3 regions of the Aquisalimonas sp. 2447 genome follow, and region 1 is predicted to be linked to each of the others. Evidence: predicted binding sites of a transcription regulator. Region 1 holds the regulator's gene; each other region holds the start of a gene.

The links. Region 1 encodes FNR, which switches genes on or off when oxygen is low (the NO sensors DNR and NnrR bind a similar motif). Its sites were predicted from a motif close to TTGATNTANATCAA; they were not measured.
Region 2: KU884_RS11570 (nitrate/nitrite transporter) is a predicted target of FNR. The motif match lies at 4,637-4,650, and genes of this name have one in related genera.
Region 3: KU884_RS04095 (cytochrome ubiquinol oxidase subunit I) is a predicted target of FNR. The motif match lies at 2,512-2,525, and genes of this name have one in related genera.

Annotation. Positions count from the first base shown of each region.
Region 1 covers NZ_CP050695.1:2,252,099-2,258,212, forward strand. Annotated here, with positions in the region: gene KU884_RS10625 (malate synthase G) at 1-1,129, shown strand, start outside; gene KU884_RS10630 (carboxymuconolactone decarboxylase family protein) at 1,407-1,760, opposite strand; gene mobB (molybdopterin-guanine dinucleotide biosynthesis protein B) at 1,882-2,463, shown strand; gene KU884_RS10640 (Crp/Fnr family transcriptional regulator) at 2,456-3,136, shown strand; gene fnr (fumarate/nitrate reduction transcriptional regulator Fnr) at 3,256-4,044, shown strand; gene KU884_RS10650 (peptidase U32 family protein) at 4,123-5,121, shown strand; gene KU884_RS10655 (U32 family peptidase) at 5,133-6,038, shown strand; gene KU884_RS10660 (SCP2 domain-containing protein) at 6,016-6,114, opposite strand, start outside.
Region 2 covers NZ_CP050695.1:2,461,229-2,467,342, forward strand. Annotated here, with positions in the region: gene KU884_RS11550 (MFS transporter) at 1-258, opposite strand, end outside; gene KU884_RS11555 (antiporter) at 537-1,832, opposite strand; gene KU884_RS11560 (IS1595 family transposase) at 1,861-2,811, opposite strand; gene KU884_RS11565 (hypothetical protein) at 2,901-3,206, opposite strand; gene KU884_RS11570 (nitrate/nitrite transporter) at 3,273-4,562, opposite strand; gene KU884_RS11575 (HAMP domain-containing protein) at 4,802-6,114, shown strand, end outside.
Region 3 covers NZ_CP050695.1:886,335-892,448, reverse strand. Annotated here, with positions in the region: gene cydB (cytochrome d ubiquinol oxidase subunit II) at 1-1,002, opposite strand, end outside; gene KU884_RS04095 (cytochrome ubiquinol oxidase subunit I) at 1,008-2,423, opposite strand; gene KU884_RS04090 (FAD-dependent oxidoreductase) at 2,684-3,289, opposite strand; gene KU884_RS04085 (MarR family winged helix-turn-helix transcriptional regulator) at 3,694-4,275, opposite strand; gene KU884_RS04080 (YdiU family protein) at 4,366-5,877, shown strand; gene dksA (RNA polymerase-binding protein DksA) at 5,976-6,114, shown strand, end outside.

The DNA.
Region 1 (6,114 bases):
GGTACTGGACGCCCAGGGCAACGAGATCCCGGAGGGCATGCTGGACGCGGTGATGACCTCGCTGGGCTTCCTCCACGACCTGAATGGCTCGGGCAAGCACACCAACTCCCGCGCCGGCAGCATGTACATCGTCAAGCCGAAGATGCACGGCCCCGAGGAAGTCGCCTTTGCCTGCGAGATTCTCAATCGGGTGGAGGACGCCTATGGCCTCAAGCGCAGCACCCTGAAGATCGGCGTCATGGACGAGGAGCGCCGCACCACGGTGAACCTCAAGGAGTGCCTGCGCCAGGCCAGCGACCGCATCATCTTCATCAACACCGGCTTCCTGGACCGCACCGGTGACGAGATCCACACCTCCATGGAGATGGGGCCCTTCAAGCGCAAGGAAGACATCAAGGGCGAGCCCTGGATCAAGGCCTACGAGGACTGGAACGTCGACATCGGCCTGGAGTGCGGGCTGAAGGGTCATGCCCAGATCGGCAAGGGTATGTGGCCCAAGCCGGACATGATGAAGGACATGCTGGAGGCCAAGATCGGCCATCCCAAGGCCGGTGCCAACACCGCCTGGGTGCCCTCGCCCACCGCTGCCACCATTCACGCCATCCACTATCACCAGGTGGACGTGCATGCGGTACAGGCGGAAATCGCCAAGCGCTCGCGGGCCAGCCTGGACGATCTGCTCACCGTCCCGGTGGAGACCAATCCGTCCTGGTCGGACCAGGAGATCCAGCAGGAACTGGACAACAACGTCCAGGGCATCCTCGGCTATGTGGTGCGCTGGATCGACCACGGTGTCGGCTGTTCCAAGGTCCCGGATATCAACGACGTGGGTCTGATGGAAGACCGCGCCACCCTGCGCATTGCCAGCCAGTTGCTCGCCAACTGGCTGCACCACGGCATCACCACCGAACAGACGCTGATGGACACCATGAAGCGGATGGCCGAGGTGGTGGACCGGCAGAATGCCGATGACCCGAACTACCGCAACATGGCGCCAAACTTCGAGGACAGCGTTGCCTTCCAGGCGGCGTGTGATCTGGTTTTCAAGGGCCGCGAGCAGCCCAACGGCTACACCGAGCCGGTCCTGCATCGGCGTCGCCAGGAGGCCAAGGCGAAGTTCGGGGGGTAAGCCTCCGGCGCCTGCAGCGCTGACAGGAACAAAGCCCGGCCCGGTGCCGGGCTTTTTTGTGGGCGGAAATGGTCGTAACGGATAGAAAGGCGTAGGGCGGACCTTCAGGTCCGCCGATGGGCTTTGATCGGCCGCCCTGGTTTGCAGATTTCGTGACGGCGGACCTGAAGGTCCGCCCTACGTGAGCTACGCAAGCTGCGCGGCCAAGCGCCTTGAGCGGTGCATCACGATGCACTTTCGGCTGGATCCGGGGTACGGATAAGCCGGCGTGGCCGGCTCAGTCCTCGATGTCGTCGTCTGCCGCGTCGTCGTCCTCCTCTTCCTCGAGGATGTCCTCCACCCAGGTCAACGCCGCCACCGAGGACGGGAAACCGATGGTGGTCATGCCCAGCAGGGCGACCTGGCGGATCTCGTCGCCGGTGAAGCCCTCATCCAGGGCACGACGGGCGTGGGAGTGAGTCGCCCCCTCGCTGCCCAGGGCGATGGCCATGGCCAGCTTCACCAGGCGTCGATCGCGTTCATCCAGCGGGCCAGCTTCGGAACATGCCCGGCCGAGACGTCCGTACGCCTCCCAGATCTCGGGATATTCTTCGGCGATTTCGCCTGCGCCGGAGGGAAGTTCTTCGGCCATCACTGTTGTCCTCGTCAAACGCTGCCGCCGGGGCGGTAAACTCGTACTGTAACGACAGATGCACCGGGACGGAGCATCCGTGTAAGGTATCGCCAACACAGTGTGAGCCAAGCGGACGACCATGACCAGCACGGTTTCGGAAACCTGTCAGTATCCCCATCAGGCCCTCTGGCCGGACACCGCGCAACGTCCCCTGCTGGGATTCGCTGCCTGGAGCGGCACCGGCAAGACGACCCTGCTGAAGGCGGTGATCCCACTGCTGCGCCAGGCCGGGATCCGTTTGGCACTGATCAAGCATGCCCATCACGAGTTCGATGTAGACACCCCGGGCAAGGACAGCCATACCCTGCGCAAGGCCGGTGCCGACCAGGTGCTGATCACGTCGGGACGTCGATGGGCATTGATGCAGGAGCGCCCGCAGGGCCGTGACCCGCGTCTGGCGGAAGAGCTCGCCCGACTGGATCAAAGCAGTGTCGACCTGATTCTCATCGAAGGGTTCCGCCATGAGCGGTTCCCCAAGATTGAACTCATCCGGGATCCGGGTGGCGATCGACCACCCCTGTTTCTCCAGGACGACTCCATCGTCGCGGTTGCCGCGCCGGATCAACTACCACTGGAGTGTCCCCTGCCCCGGCTCCCTCTGGATGGCCCGGAGGCCGTCGCCCGCTTCATTCTCGACCGGATCGTGACTCCCGATGACTGACCAGGATCCTCGAGCAACGCTCAAGAACAACGCGCTTTTCAGTTCCCTGGAGGAATCGGTGCGGGACAATCTCGCCGAACGCTCCCGCAGGATTACGCTCCGCGCCGGCGAGATCCTTTTCCATGCCGGTGACACCGCCGAGCAGTTCTTCGTGGTGGAGTCCGGCCTGATCAAGCTTTCGCGGAGCAACCCGGACGGCCAGGAGAAGGTCATCCACCTGGTGCGAGCGGGGGAGTCCTTCGCCGAGGCAGTCATGTTCATGGATGCCAAGCGCTTCCCGGTCACGGCAGAGGCCCTGGAGGCGAGTCGCCTGGTGGGCATACCCAGCGACGACTATCGCAGCGTACTCAAGGACAGCCCGGAGACGTGCATGCGACTGTTGGCCGATCTGAGTATGCGGCTGCGCAACCGGCTTGACGACATCGATCAGCTGACGCTGCAGCAATCCCGGCCCCGGGTGGTCCGTTACCTTCTGGTGCAGGGCTCCGGCCAGCTACAGGCCGGCGAAGAGGTTCAGCTGCCGGCACCCAAACATGTGGTGGCCTCACGCCTGTCCATGACACCGGAGACCCTTTCACGAATACTTCACGAGTTGAGCGCCAGCGGCCTGATCGGCGTCGAGCGACGCCGTGTCACCCTCATTGACCCGGAGGGGCTACGCGCGCTGACATGATCCATGGCAATGCACCACTCTGGAACACTCGGGTCACTACCGCGTGACTGCTATACTCTCGACCGGAGTCCTACCCCAACAGTAATAAAATTGTCCGGGGCGGCAAGGAGCAACGCGAGATGGCTCAACAAAAAGCGAACGCGGTTCACCTGCGGCAAATTCGCGAAGCGTGTCGAACCTGCAGCCTCAGCGACCTGTGTCTGCCGGTGGCCCTGGACAGTCCGGACGTGGACGCTCTGGACAACATCGTCCAGCGACGCCGTCCGCTCTCCCGGGGTGACGTGCTCTATCGTGCCGGTGGCGACTTTGAAGCACTATACGCCGTGCGCACCGGTGCGCTGAAAAGCATGTCAGTGTCCGAAGACGGCGAGGAGCAGATCACTGCCTTCCATCTGCCCGGAGAACTGCTGGGCCTGGATGCCATCAGTTTCGGCACCCATCCGTCCACGGCCTGCGCCCTGGAAACCACAAGCATCTGCGAGATCCCCTTCCAGGCACTCGAGAGCCTGTCCGAGGACATCCCGGGCCTGCAGCGCCAGCTCCTGCGCATCATGAGCAAGGAGATTTTCAGCGAACAGGAAATGCTGCACGCCCTCGCTCGACGCACCGCGGAGCAGCGGCTGGCAATCCTGCTGATCAGCCTCTCCGATCGCTTCTCCCAGCGTGGGCTTTCGGCAACGCGTTTCCGCCTGCCAATGTCCCGTCATGAGCTCAGCAACTACCTCGGCCTGGCCCCCGAGACCATGAGCCGTCTGTTTCGCCGCTTCGCCGACAACGGCTGGATCACTGCCGCGGGCAAGGAGATCACCCTGGAGGACCCCCAGGGACTGCGCGCGATGACCACCGGCGGCACTGCCACCATGCAGCGCGAGGTCGGCCGTGCCGGTGACCCCGGTCGGCTGAACTGAGCGCGTTGATCTGCATCAAGGCGCACGACCAGTCCGCTGCGCATCCTGCTCCCGCATCGTGTTGAGGGGGAGCACAACATGGAACTCGTCTGTCCGGCCGGCAACCCTGCCGCCCTGCGTGCGGCCATCGATAGCGGCGCCGACGCCGTCTACACCGGCCTCCAGGACGCCACCAACGCGCGCCATTTCCCGGGCCTGAACTTCAGCCCCCGGCAACTGGAGCGCGGCGTCCGCGACGCGCGGCAACGCGGAGTGCGGGTGTTCATGGCCATCAACACCTTTCCGCAGCCAGCCGGCTGGCGGCAGTGGACGGCAGCCGTGGACCGTGCCGCCGATCTCGACGTCGACGCGGTGATCCTGGCCGATACCGGCCTGCTGGATTACGCTGCCAGCCACCACCCCGGACTCCCTCGCCACCTCTCCGTCCAGGCCTCGGCGACGAGCCTGGAAGCGTTGCGCTTCTACCACGAATGTTTCGGCATCCGCCGCGCCGTTCTGCCGCGGGTGCTGTCCCTGGCACAGGTCCAGCAAATGGCGGCCGATTCACCGGTGGAACTGGAGGTGTTCGGCTTCGGCTCGCTGTGCATCATGGCAGAGGGGCGCTGTCTGCTGTCGTCCTATGCCACCGGCGAGTCCCCCAACTCCGCCGGCGCCTGTTCCCCGGCCGCCCACGTGCGCTGGGACGAGACCGCCGACGGCGTCCTCAGCTCGCGACTCAACGGTGTGCTCATCGACCGCTTCATGCCCGGTGAAAAGGCGGGCTACCCCACCCTGTGCAAGGGGCGCTTCAACGTCGAGGGGCAGACCCGGCACGCCCTGGAAGAACCCACCAGCCTCAACACCCTGGACCTTCTGCCGCAACTGCGTGCCGCCGGCGTCACCGCCATCAAACTGGAAGGCCGCCAGCGCAGCCCGGGGTACATCCGGCAGGTGGCCGCAGTGTGGCGGCGGGAGATCGATCGCTGCCTTGCCGGTGACCCAGGGGCGGGCCAGACCACCGACGGACAGCGGACCCTGACCGACCTCTCCGAAGGCAGCCAGACCACTCTCGGCGCCTATCACCGCCCCTGGCAGTAAGGAGCCCCGCCATGCAACCGCGCATCACCCTGGGACCGTGTCAGTACTTCTGGCCACGCGAGAGTGCCGAAGCATTCTACGCGGACATCGCCGACAGCCCCGTGGACGTGGTGTACCTGGGCGAGAGCGTCTGCCCGAAACGCCGCGAGCTCCGCCCTGACGACTGGATCGCCCTGGGCCGCGAGCTTGCGATCGCCGGCAAGGAGGTGGTGCTGTCCACGCTGACGTTGATCGAGGCGCGCTCGGAGATCGGCGTGGTACGCCGTGTCTGTGACAATGGGGAGTTCCTGGTGGAGGCCAACGACATGGCCGCGGTGCAGATCCTGCGCGAGCGCCGCCTGCCCTTCGTTGGTGGCCCGTTCCTGAACATCTACAACAGCCACACCCTGGCCCATCTCCAGCGTCAGGGCATGCAACGTTGGGTCATGCCGCTGGAGATGCAGGGACAGACCCTGACGGCCCTGCTGGACCACGCCGGACCGCAGCGACCGCAAACCGAGGTTTTTGCCTACGGCCGCATGCCCCTGGCCTGGTCCGCCCGCTGCTTCACCGCCCGCCATCACGACCTGCCCAAGGATCAGTGCGGCCTGCGCTGCATCGACGACCCGGACGGCCGCGCCATGCATACCCGCGAGGGCGAACGGTTTCTGACCATCAACGGCATTCAGACCCAGTCCGGCCGGGTTCTCAATCTCCTCCCCGCATGGCAGGAGCTGGCCGAGGCCGGTGCGGACCTGCTGCGAATCAGTCCCCGCCTGACGGGGACGCACGAACGCATCAATCGCCTGCATGCGGCGATCGGCAACCGCGCAACACCGGAACCCGACGGCGATAACGACGAGGACTGCATCGGTTACTGGTACGGCGAAGCCGGCATGGCGGCGCCGGGACAGCTCATGCGTGATAGCCCGAGCTGATGCCGGCGTTGGTGTCGTCGATAATACTCGCCGCCGCGCGGTCCAGGACCCGTTGAACGGGGCCGGGCAAGGCGGC
Region 2 (6,114 bases), 210 kb from region 1:
GAACGACGCCGGGATACGCAGCGTCGCTCCGGTAAAGCCGGCAATGGCGGTCACCGTGAACATCTGCAGCTCGGTGAACCCGAACCCCAGGTTCATCATCTGCACGGTGATCATCCCCCACATCAGCCAGACGGCGAAGCCCATCAGCAGATTGGGGATGGAGATCCACAGGTTGCGGTACGCAATCCGTTTGCCCTGACTTTCCCAGAACTGGGTATCTTCCGGATTCCAGTTCTCTATGTCTTGGTTCAAGGCCACAGTCGCCCCTCCCGAAAGGTGATTACAAATTGAAACCCGGCAAACTCGCAGACCGGGGGTTACCTCTTGGGACGGACGCTAACCACTCTGAAGGGATAGGCGTTTGATTTAGATCAAGGAACAGGCTTAGCCGGGCAAATTATCGATAAACTACCTCTTACGAGGTAGTTCGTTTTATTCCTATATCAGTACCCCTACTGCCGTGATTAATCATTCATGCAAATTACAACAAAACGCCCCGCCGAATGGGCGGGGCCAAAACGAAAGGTGAAGCTCCCTCAGGGGTTTTTCGCGTAGGCGTTACGGCGCAGGTAGAACCAGTGGTTGATCACCAGGCCCACCGCGTAGAACACTGCGAAGCCGTACATGGCCAGCTCCGGCGTCCCCGCCTCGATCTGCTCGCCCATCACCCGTGGGGCGACAAAGGCGCCGTAGGCGGCAATGGCCGACGTCCAGCCCAGCACCGGCCCCTTCTGCTGCGGGCTGAACAGCACACCGATGGTGCGGAACGTGGAACCGTTGCCGATACCCGAGGCGGCGAAGATCAGCACGAACAGGCTCAGGAATATCCAGAAGTACTCGTGAGGCGCCTCGCTGCCGTAGGCCAGGGACATCACGTAGCCCACCGCCACGGAGGCGACCACCATCACCGCCGAGATCACCTGGGTGACCAGGGCGCCGCCCGCCTTGTCCGAGATCCAGCCCCCCACTGGCCGGATCAACGCACCAACGAAAGCCCCAATCCAGGCGTAGGTCAACGCACTGGGCGCATGCGGGTTGGACTGGCGCACCAGCTCACCGCCCTCCTCCACCCAGCGGTAACCGAAGATCACCTCGATGGACAGCGGCAGCGCCGCCGAGAAGCCGATGAATGAGCCGAAGGTGACGATATACAGCCAGGTCATGGACCAGGTGTGCTTGTCCTTGAAGATGGCGAACTGGTTGGCCATCCCGGCACCGATGCCACCGGGCAGCATGCGCATCAGGAAAAGCGTGGCGACGATGACCAGCACCAGTGCCACCCAGACGTTCAGAACACCGGCCCCATAGGGCTGCGGAAGGAACAGATACAGGCCGATGCCCGAGGTGACGAAGGCGACGCCGTACAGCCCCAGGATCTTGCCGAAGGCGCTCAGCGGGTTACCGGGATCCGGCGTCACCGTGCGCAGGTTGTTCATGCCGAACCACGCCGCCGCCACCAGCGGAATCAACACCAGGAACCAGACCAGGCCGGCGTTCTGGATCCAGGTGGCCGTGCCCGCCTCGATGCGGCCGAGGATGGTGCCGCTGCTGCTGTCCAGCGGCATGGGGTCACCCGAGAGGGCGCCGAACACCGCGGCAGTCATCACCAGCGGGATAACGATCTGCATGGTGGTGACGCCGAAGTTACCAATGCCCGCGTTCAACCCCAGGGCCAGTCCCTGCTGGTGCTTCGGGAAAAACGACGAGATGTTGCTCATGGAGCAGGCAAAATTGCCGCCGCCGATCCCCGAGAGGAAGGCCAGGAACTGGAACACCCACAACGGCGTGTCGGTGCTCTGCAGGGCGAAGTAGGCGCCGATGGCCGGGATCATCAACAGCGCGGTGCTAAAGAAGACCTGATTAGCAAGGAGCCTCAGCGCGGATGATGCGTTGAGGGTGTGGCGCGCAGCGTACGGCGGCGACGAGCAGCCGTTGCGGGAGCGCGGCAAGGTCGAAGCGGCGGTTGAAGCGATAGGCGAACGCGGCGAGGTAGCGAGCGGCGTACTTGCGGAATCGGAAGGCATGGTAGCAACCGGAGAGACTGGTTTTGAGGTTCCCGAGCACGGTGTTGATCCACTGGAACTCGGGCAACTGGCTTGGCTTGCGCCCCGCGACGACGGTGGGCTGATGGGTGCATCCGGCGGCCGCGACCGCCCGGAAGCACGCGAGCCCGTCAGAGAACACGGTGGTGCCGGGTGCGAGCGCCCCGCGGGCCCAGTCGGTAATGGCTCGGGCGCTGAACGTCGCCACCGGCGTGAGCTTGACGCGCAGCGGATGGCCCTCGTCGTCGAGCGAGACTGCGGCGACGAAGGCGCATTTGTTCTCGGAACCGCGCCCGACCTTGCCACCGCTGCGCTCGCCGCCGAGGTAGGCGTCATCGACCTGGACGTCACCGGCGAGCACGTACCTGTCCTCGCGCTCGGCCATCGCCCCCATGAGCTTGTGGTGGATCAGCCAGGCGGTGGGGTAGCTCACGCCGAGCTGGCGTGCGAGCGCAAGCGCCGACAGCCCCGTCTTCGCCTGGCTGAGCAGGTAGATGGCGAGAAACCACACCGTCAAGGGCAGCTTGGTGCCCTGCATGACCGTGCCGGCGATCAGCGAGGTCTGGTGTCGGCAACTGCGGCATTGGAACAGCGGGTGGGTGCGTCCGTGCACGCGGCTGTGCTCGTGCCCGTTACAGCGAGGGCAGCGGAAGCCGTGCGGCCAGCGGGCCTGCTCCAGTGCCGCGGCGCACTGGGCCTCCTCGCCGTAGTGGCGGAAGAACGCGGTCAACGACAGACCGGGCTGGAACTGGATGCGGTTCATGGGCATGGGGCGTGCCTCCGGCATGAATACTGTAATTATAACCAGTATATACACCCCCGGTGGCCGCGCCAGCAAGCGCAAGCTGACGGTCGTTGCTAATCAGGAAAGAAGATGGTATTCCGCCCCCCGGCGATGCGGATGAAGAACGAGGCCGGAATTCGGAGGGTGGCACCGGTGAAGCCGGCAATGGCCGTGATGGTGAACATCTCCCGTTCGGAGAACGGGAAGCCGATGTTCATCATCTGCACGGTGATCATCCCCCACATCATCCAGACTGCGAAGCCCATCAACAGATTAGGGATGGAGATCCACAGGTTGCGATAGGCAACCTTCTTGCCCTCACGCTCCCAGAACTCCGTGTCCTCGGGATTCCAGTGCTCGATGTCTCGATTCCAAGCCACGGTTTCATGCCTCCTTTTGCCGCTGTGGCGGTACGCCGGGACGGCCGGCCCCGGCAATGCAAGTGATCAGTTGTCCTGCCCGGCGGCCTCGTTGCGCACGGTGGGCTGGTGGTAGACGTCCCGCGTGAGCACCGGCTGGCGCCGCTCCGTCCACCACATCCAGACCACGGACACCAGGGTGAAGCCGAAGCACAGCATCCAGATACTGGTGGTCACGCCGGTGAAATCGATCAGCGCGCCGAACATCGGCGGCAGCAGGAAGCCACCAAGACCCCCGAACAGGCCCACCATGCCGGACACCAGGCCCAGGTTGTGGTCGTATTCGTCGGAGAGGTACTTGAACACCGATGCCTTGCCGATGCCCCAGGCGATGCCGACGATGAACAGCAGCGTGGTGAACAGCCACACCGGCATGGACAGGGTGAAGGTCAGCGTCTCGCCACCCATCTGCTGGATGGTGTACTCCGTGGGCGGGTAGGACATGAAGAAGAAACTGACCAGGCTCGCCCACATGCACACCCAGGTCACGGTGTGCGCACCGAACCGGTCGGAGAGATAGCCGCCGAAGGCGCGGATCACCCCCGAGGGCAGCACGAAAATGGTGGCGATGAGCGCGGCGAGCTGGATGCCGACGCCGTACTCCAGCATGTAGTAGCGAGTGAGGTACAGGGACACGCCCACGTAGCCGCCGAACACCACGGAGTAGTACTGGCAGTACTTCCACACCTTGGGGTCGTTCAGCACTTTGACCTGCTCGCGAAGCGTCGGCGCCTTCTTGTTCGGATCCTTGAGCTGAGGCTCGGTGTAGGTGAAAAACCAGAACAGGATGGCAGTAATGGCGACGATGGCGGCGTAGATATTGGCGACCGCCTGCCAGCTCAGCACCACAATGATGGTGGGCGCCAGGTACTTGGTCACCGCGGCGCCGGCGTTACCCGCGCCGAAAATGCCCATGGCCAGGCCCTGCTTGCCGCGCTCGAACCACTTGGCCGTGTAGGAAATACCCACGGAGAACGAACCCCCGGCCAGCCCCACGAAGGCACCGATGATGAGCAGCTGCCAGTACTCCGTGGCGAACTGCACCAGCCACACTGCGGGCAGCACGCACAACATGAGGATGAAGAACACCGGCCGGCCGCCGTACTTGTCCGCCCAGGCGCCCAGGGGCAGCCGGACCAGGGAGCCGGTGAGGATCGGCAGCGAGGTGAGAATGCCGAACTGGGTGTTGGTCAGGCCCAGCTCTTCCTGGATCGGCACCCCGATCTCGCCGAACATGGTCCAGACCATGAACATCATCGTGAACGCGAAGGTGTTCATGGAAAGGACGGAGTACTGTTTGAATCGCTGGGTGGCCATAGACTCCCCTGCCATTGTGGTTTGCCGGCGGCACGATCGGGTGGCAACGTTATGGATACAAACAGATGAAAGTCTTGATCGCGATCAAATAATTGATCCCGCAAAATCGTGCATAATCATGCACATATATCTTATTAATTAACTCGAACCGAATCCTAAGTGACTGTTTTCCGGTTGCTGATAGTCCCTGCGAGGTATTTCCTTTATGCCTTACCGCCGTTTCGTGACTCATTAGAGGTATGCCCCTGAAACCGCGGAAAACACACAAGGACCGCCCCCGGTCCCTGCGCGTGCGGCTCGGGCTGATTCTGCTCGCCATGACGGTGCTAGCTCTGTTCAGCATGGGGGCATCCATCTACATCGCGGAGACGGCGCAGGATGACGCCGCCGCCATCAACAAGGCCGGCTCACTGCGCATGCAGTCCTACCGCATTGCGGCGCTGCTCCAGGGCGAGGCCCCCGTGACCGAGGTGAGCGTGGCAAGGGAAGAGTTCGACGCGATCCTGAACGCCCCGGCGCTGACCAAGACCACGGAGGCGGCAGGGGCGGCACCGGGCCGCCACTACCGGGAGGTGCGCCAGACCTGGGAGGACACCCTCGCCCCGGATCTCCAGCTGGTCATCGACGACGAGGGTGACGTCGGCGGTGCACTCTATCTCGATGAGGTCCACAACTTCGTCACGGCGGTGGACACCATGGTCGCTGCCCTGCAGCGGCAGGCCGAGCAGCGCATCCAGTGGTTGCGCCTCAGCCAGGCGGCGGCGGTGGTGCTTGCGCTGACGCTGGCGCTCACCGCGGTGTACCTGATTCACAGCGGCATCACGCGGCCCCTGGCCGAGCTGATGGGGATGGCGGAACGCGTACGCCAGGGTGATTTCACCGGCCGTGTGCAGCATACCCGCCGCGACGAGATCGGCCTGCTGGGGCGGAGTTTCAACACCATGGCCGCCGACCTGGAGACACTACATGCGGGGCTGGAGCGACAGGTGGAGATCAAGACCCGCGAGTTGCGCCGCAGCAACGAGGCCTTGCAGCTGCTCTACGACGCCGCGCGCACGCTCACCCCGGGGCAGCTGAACGAAGAGACCGTCCGCCCCATTCTGCAGCATCTCAGCCGGGTCACCGACATCCGTCTCATCACGGCATGCATCGCCGATCCCGACGAGAGCTCTGCTCGCCATACAATCAGCTCCGTGGCGGGCTACGAGCCCGCCTTCTGCCGCGCCCCGGACTGCAGCCACTGCCTGGACGGCAATGTTGCCCGGATACGCGGCGGCATCGGCGATGGTCTTGCCACCATTCCGCTGGAACACCGGAGTGAACAGTACGGGGTCATGCTGCTGGAATTCACGTCCGGCACGGTGCCGGAGCAGTGGAAGTTCCGCCTCGCCGACGCCGTGGCAGAGAAGATTGCCGTTGCCATCGGCCTGGCCCGGGAAGCACGCCGCCAGCGCCGGCTGGCGCTGCTGGAAGAGCGTTCAGTGATCGCCCGGGAGCTGCACGATTCCCTGGCCCAGTCCCTGTCCTACCTGAAAATCCAGGTCGCGCGACT
Region 3 (6,114 bases), 1.4 Mb from region 1:
ATGGTACCCGCCGGAATGCGCGGACACCTTGCCGCGGAACACCCAGTAGGTCCAGGCCGTGTAGCCCAACACGACAGGGGTGAGGAATAGCACGCCCAGCAGGAGGAATAGCTGGCTCGCAGGCGCAGAGGCCGCATCCCAGAAGGTGTGATCCGGCGGCACAGCCAAAGGCCACATGCTGATCAGCAGACCGATGTAGAACATGATGAACAACACCATCGTGGCCACGAACGGCACACCTTCACGACGTTGCTCGATGGCCTGCCAGAGCCAGTAGGCCGCGCCCACTGTCACGAGAGGGAATACCCAGAGCCACTCCAGATTCCCGAACCAGCGCTCCATGACTCGGACCTCGGCCAAGGGTGTCCAGATACTGATGATGACGAAGAACACCATCACAGCGAGCAACATGCGCCTGGCCACCGCATAGGCCCAGTCCTGCAGCGGACCTTCGGTCTTGAGCACCAGCCAGGTGGCGCCGAGGAGCGTATACCCACACACCAAGGCCAAGCCCGTCATCACGGTGAACGGGGTCAGCCAGTCTAGCGGCCCACCGACGTAGGTGAAGCCATAGGTCTCGAAGCCCTGGATGTAAGCGCCCACCACGGCACCTTGGGCGAATGTCGCTACCAGCGAGCCACCAAAGAAGGACCAGTTCCATAGGTAGCGTGACCGGTTGGCCTTGAACCGAAACTCGAAGGCGACACCGCGGAAGATCAGGCCCGCCAGAAGCAGGAATACACCGATGTAGAGCGCAGGCAGGAACACGGCGTAGACCAGCGGAAAGGCTGCGAGAAGCCCCGCTCCACCGAGGATCAGCCAGGTTTCATTGCCGTCCCAGACCGGCGCCACGGAGTTCATCATCGCGTCGCGTGAGGCTTCATCGGGGGCGAAAGGGAAGAGAATCCCCACGCCCAGATCGAAGCCGTCCATGAGCACGTACATGAACACGCCGAAGCCGATGATCAGAATCCAGATCAGCGTCAGATCAAGCAGTTCCATGTCGATTAACCTCGCTCGCCACCGGTGACCGGGTTGTCATTGAGGGGTGTTCCCACCGCCGAGAACGGACGCTTCGGCCGGCCCTCGCTCTGAACTGGCGCGGCCTCCAGGGACTCCGGTCCGGCCTGGATAAGACGCACCAGGTAGTAAAGCCCCGCCGCGAAGATCACCGCATAGACCAGGATGAACCCCACCAAGGTGAACAGGGCCATGCCGCCGGTGAGCGAGGGAGTCACACCCTCGGCAGTGCGCATGACCCCATAGACGATGTATGGCTGACGGCCAATATCAGTGACGAACCAGCCCGCCAGCACCGCAACGAACGGCAGCGGAATCATCCAGGTGAACACGCGCAGCAGCCGTGTGGACTCGAACAGGCGTCCGCGCAGCCTCTGCACCAGCGCCACGGCGGCGACGGCGATCATCAACAGTCCGATGGCGACCATCACCCGGAAGCTCCAGAACACGATCCCTACCGGCGGTCGATCCTCGGCAGGCCACTCCTTCAGCCCGGGGACTTCTCCCTGGAGATCGTGAGTGAGGATAAGACTGGCCATGTTAGGAATAGCCACTTCCCAGTGGTTGGTCTCGTTGGCCGCATCCGGGATCGCGAACAGGATCAGCGGGGCGCCCTCCTTCGTCTCCCAGGCTCCCTCCATGGCTGCGACCTTGGCAGGCTGGTGCTCGAAGGAGTTGAGTCCGTGCCAGTCCCCAACCAGAAGCTGCGCCGGAGCAATGATGGCGAGGAGCACAACCGTCATCCCAAGCGCCTTCCGATTCAGCTCAGGAGCGCGGCGCCGGAGCAGATACCAGGCACTGACACCGGCGACAACGAATCCCGCGGTGAGGAATGAGGCCAGTGCCATATGGAAGAACCGCGGCCAGAGTGACGGGTTGAAGATGGCCTCTGCCCACGACGTGACGTGCAACAAGCCGTCGCGCATTTCAACTCCGGCCGGCGTCTGCATCCAGCTGTTGGCCGATAGAATCCAGAACGATGAGATGAACGTGCCCACCGCCACCATGCAGGCGGCGAAGAGGTGAACGCCCTTCGGCACCTTATCGCGGCCGAACAGTAGCACCCCGAGGAAGGTGGCCTCCAGGAAGAACGCGGTCACCACCTCATAACTGAGCACCGGGCCGAGGAAGTTGGCCGAAATATAAGAGAACGCGCTCCAGTTCGAGCCGAACTGAAAGGCCATGACGATGCCCGACACCACGCCCATGCCGAAGACTACGGCGAAGACCTTGGTCCAGAAGCGTGACAGAGTTGCGTAGACAGGATTCGAGGTTCGGTAGAACAACCCTTCAAGCGTGGCGATGTAGGCTGCCAAGCCAATAGTAAAAACCGGGAAGATTGCGTGGAAGGACACTACAAACGCGAACTGCACACGGGAGAGCAGCAGCGGATCAAGTTCCATAATGGCCACCTATGGTATGAAACGGACGCCAAGACAGGACTGTCTACTATATCCTAAGTTATAGTACCAGTGGAATCACCAGACGATATTGACTTGGGTCAAAGTCATCACCGTGCGAAGGGCCGTGCCCCAGCTGGTTGATATTCTCGGAGCTGGGGCGTCGCGCTCATGGCTGCGCAGGGAGATAGGCTCTTCCCGGGACCTCGACCGTCTTAATGCCTTGAAGTGTAATGTTACGGGTGAATTGCGGAGAGAACCTCCTACGTTACGCGAAGGAACTCCGTAATCACCTCAAGGCCATGGACAAAAAAAGCGTCTTCGCCGGCGAACTCTCCGCCGGTGTCGAACCAGTGTGCCGACAGCTGGTTCAGACTCGGGCAATATTCGTGCTCGATGGAACTGTTTAACAAAAGACCAAGTAACTGACTCGATGCCCTCGAGGGCGCGAGCCTTTCCTCAAGCGGCCGAATCGCGTCCCGTACTGACACGTCCGGGTCCCGGTCCTGAGCGCGCTCCACCAGACGGTCCACCTCGATCGTGATTTCCTCGAGCAGTACTTCCTCGGCGTCGGTGATCACGGCGCCAGCCGCATTGAACGTCGTTGTTCTGTCCGCACTCGTCCGCAAGCGTTCTGCCTGGAGGTCGTCCGCGAGCGCAGTGATGGCATTCCCTTCGATGCCATGGATCCATGTCGCGCCCAGATCCACGGGCATGTCCGGCCAATAATGACTCGTCCATATTCGACCGCCGATGCGATCACGCGCTTCCAGCACAAGGACCTCATGACCGTGAGCCTGCAACTCCTTGGCCGCGGCAAGGCCAGCGATCCCCGCCCCGACGACAATGATCCGTTTTCTGCTCGACATCGCTCCGCGGTGTCCCGTCCAAGGTGTATAGGGGCTATCTTGCCGCTTTCGGGCCAGAGGATACCGAGAACTCAGGTTGTCCTGCAGACGTTCTAAGGCCTCGACGTGACGCCGCACCGCAGCCGTCCCCGGGTCACGTACTCGAATGCCGGCTGTTCCGGCCAATACGTGACGCCCCCGGAGCGCGTCCGTCGCCATCCGGGACGTCGGCCTGTCGCGACACTCGCATACAGCCCGGGAGCAGGCAGGAAAGAGGTAGGAAACCCGGAATGCCTTCCAGGAGTGATCTACGCTGACAGGTGGCGGGTGCAACGCGCCATCAACACGTCGTGGTGCCCCCTGTCGAAGAGCCGCTGCAAGTTCGAATCCACGGTCCAGACTAATCGATAGCCCGTCTAGCGGCGCTAGACCTGCGTGTCTGGCAGGGCACTGTCTGGGGTGAAGGCGTAGCACAACTGTTGCGCGTCCGATCGGCCTACGGGTTCCCCCGTCACCCGGCAGACAGCACCTTGGCTTCCCCTGTCATCACGATACCCACAGTCGGCGCAGACACCGAACGTCGGCTCGCCGCACTGGGTGTCCACATGCGCGGTGATACGTCGCATCACGTCTTCTAGGGCTCGCCGCTTTGCCGGGGGAAGCATGTCGATGGCGCGAACCAGAGCGTCGGCAGGGTCTCCCATGAGCGCCTGCTCTCCCTCGGTGGTCAAGTGCAGCTCCTTCCTTCGTCCGTCTGCGGTGCTGTGTTCGCGTCGCAGATAGCCTTTCTGCACCAGGGATTTCACGGTCTGTGACGCAGTGCCGCGGGTGGTGCCGTGGTAGCTCGCGAACGCGGACGGCGTACGCGAGAAATCATTGGCGCGGGCGAAGAAGCGCAGCGCCGCCCATTGGGCAGCGGAAAGCGACGGGGCGCGGTGGCTGCCCGAGGCAAGATTGGCCGCGTGGATGATCAGATCTGCTGTGAGTTCAGACGTGTTGTCGCTCATGTCCATATGATAGCGAAACACTACCGAATTGAAACCAGTCTATGCCTTTGGTAATGTCGAAACGAAATCAAAAGACAGGATCCATGCATCATGAGCGCACACGAACCCTCGATCGCCGCTCCCGAGCAAGAGCCGGTGCGGCTGCGGTTCGACAATACCTATGCGCGGCTGCCCGAGCGCTTCTACGCCCGCTGTCAGCCGGCATCGCCGGCGGCGCCGGCAACGGTGCGGTTCAATCGTGGGCTGGCCACGGAACTGGGGCTGCCTGATCTGGAGCGTGCCCGGATCACCGGGATCTTCAGCGGTTGGCAGCTCCCGCAGGGTGCAGAGCCTATCGCGCTGGCCTACGCCGGCCACCAATTCTGTAACCTTGTTCCTCAGCTAGGGGATGGGCGCGCCCTGTTGCTCGGCGAAGTCGTCGATCGCAACGGTGTTCGCCGGGACATTCAGCTCAAGGGCTCGGGCACCACGCCTTTCTCCCGCGGTGGCGACGGTCGCTGTCCGATCGGGCCTGCGATGCGGGAGTACCTGGTCAGCGAAGCCATGCATGCCATGGGCGTGCCCACCAGCCGTGCCCTGGCGCTGGTCAGCACGGGTGAGAGCGTGCAGCGCGAGACGCACCTCCCCGGTGCGGTCATCACCCGGGTGGCACAGAGCCACGTCCGTGTTGGCACCTTCGAGTACTTCGCGGTGCGTGGGGATGTCGAGGCCATACGGATTCTGGCGGATTACGTGATTGACCGGCACGGGCTGGTCGGAGACGACGGCGAAAACAGGTATGTCGCGCTTCTGCGTGAAGTGGTGCGCCGGCAGGCGGCGTTGGTCTCTCTGTGGATGAATATCGGGTTCATCCATGGCGTGATGAACACCGACAACACCACGCTGATCGGCGAGACGCTGGACTACGGCCCCTGTGCGTTTCTTGATCACTACGAGGCCGGCGCCTGTTTCAGCTTCATCGATCAGGGTGGTCGCTATCGCTACGAGAATCAGCCGGCCGTGGCGCAATGGAATTTGATGCGTCTTGCCGAGACCCTGCTGCCGCTACTCGATGACGATCAGGACGCAGCCATCGAACAGGCGCAGGACGTCGTCGGCTCTTTCCCAGCGCTCTATGAACGTGATCGCCTGCAGGGCATGCGCCGCAAGCTTGGCCTTTTCAGCGAGCATCCTGACGACGCTGTACTGGTGGATGAACTGCTCGCGCTTCTGGAGCGCCAGCAGGTGGATTACACGTGTTTCTTCCGACGTCTGAGTGACACTGCTGTCGAGCCGAACCTGGATTCGCCGGTTCGGGCCCTGTTCAGTGACCCGGATGGCTGGCAGCAGTGGTACACACGCTGGCTGGAACGCCTGCAGCAGGATCGTGGGCGCAGCACCGAGCGCATGCGTGCCATGCACCGGGTCAATCCCGCTGTCATTCCGCGAAACCATGCGGTGCATGCTGCCATCCGGGCGGCTGAGCGCCACGGCGACCTGGCGCCGTTCCGTGAGCTTCTCTCGAATGTGACTCAGCCGTTCACGGATCATCCGGAGAACGCTCCCGGTGCGCGCCCACCGCGAGCGAGCGAGCGCGTGTTGCGCACCTTCTGCGGCACTTGAACGCGAGCCAGGTTTAACGGGGGAACAGCATGCGTCCTTCAGAGCAGAGTGACAGCGAGACTGGCCTGCCTGATCCGCCCAGCGCGGACGCGGGGTACATGGGGCCGGAACACAAGGCGTTCTTCCGGGCAATCCTGGAGCACGAGCGTCGCGAAATCATGGCAAGAATTGACAGGAGTGTGCAGGCGCTGCGGGAACAGGAAAGTCTCCCGGAAGAAGTGGATCAAGCTCAGATCA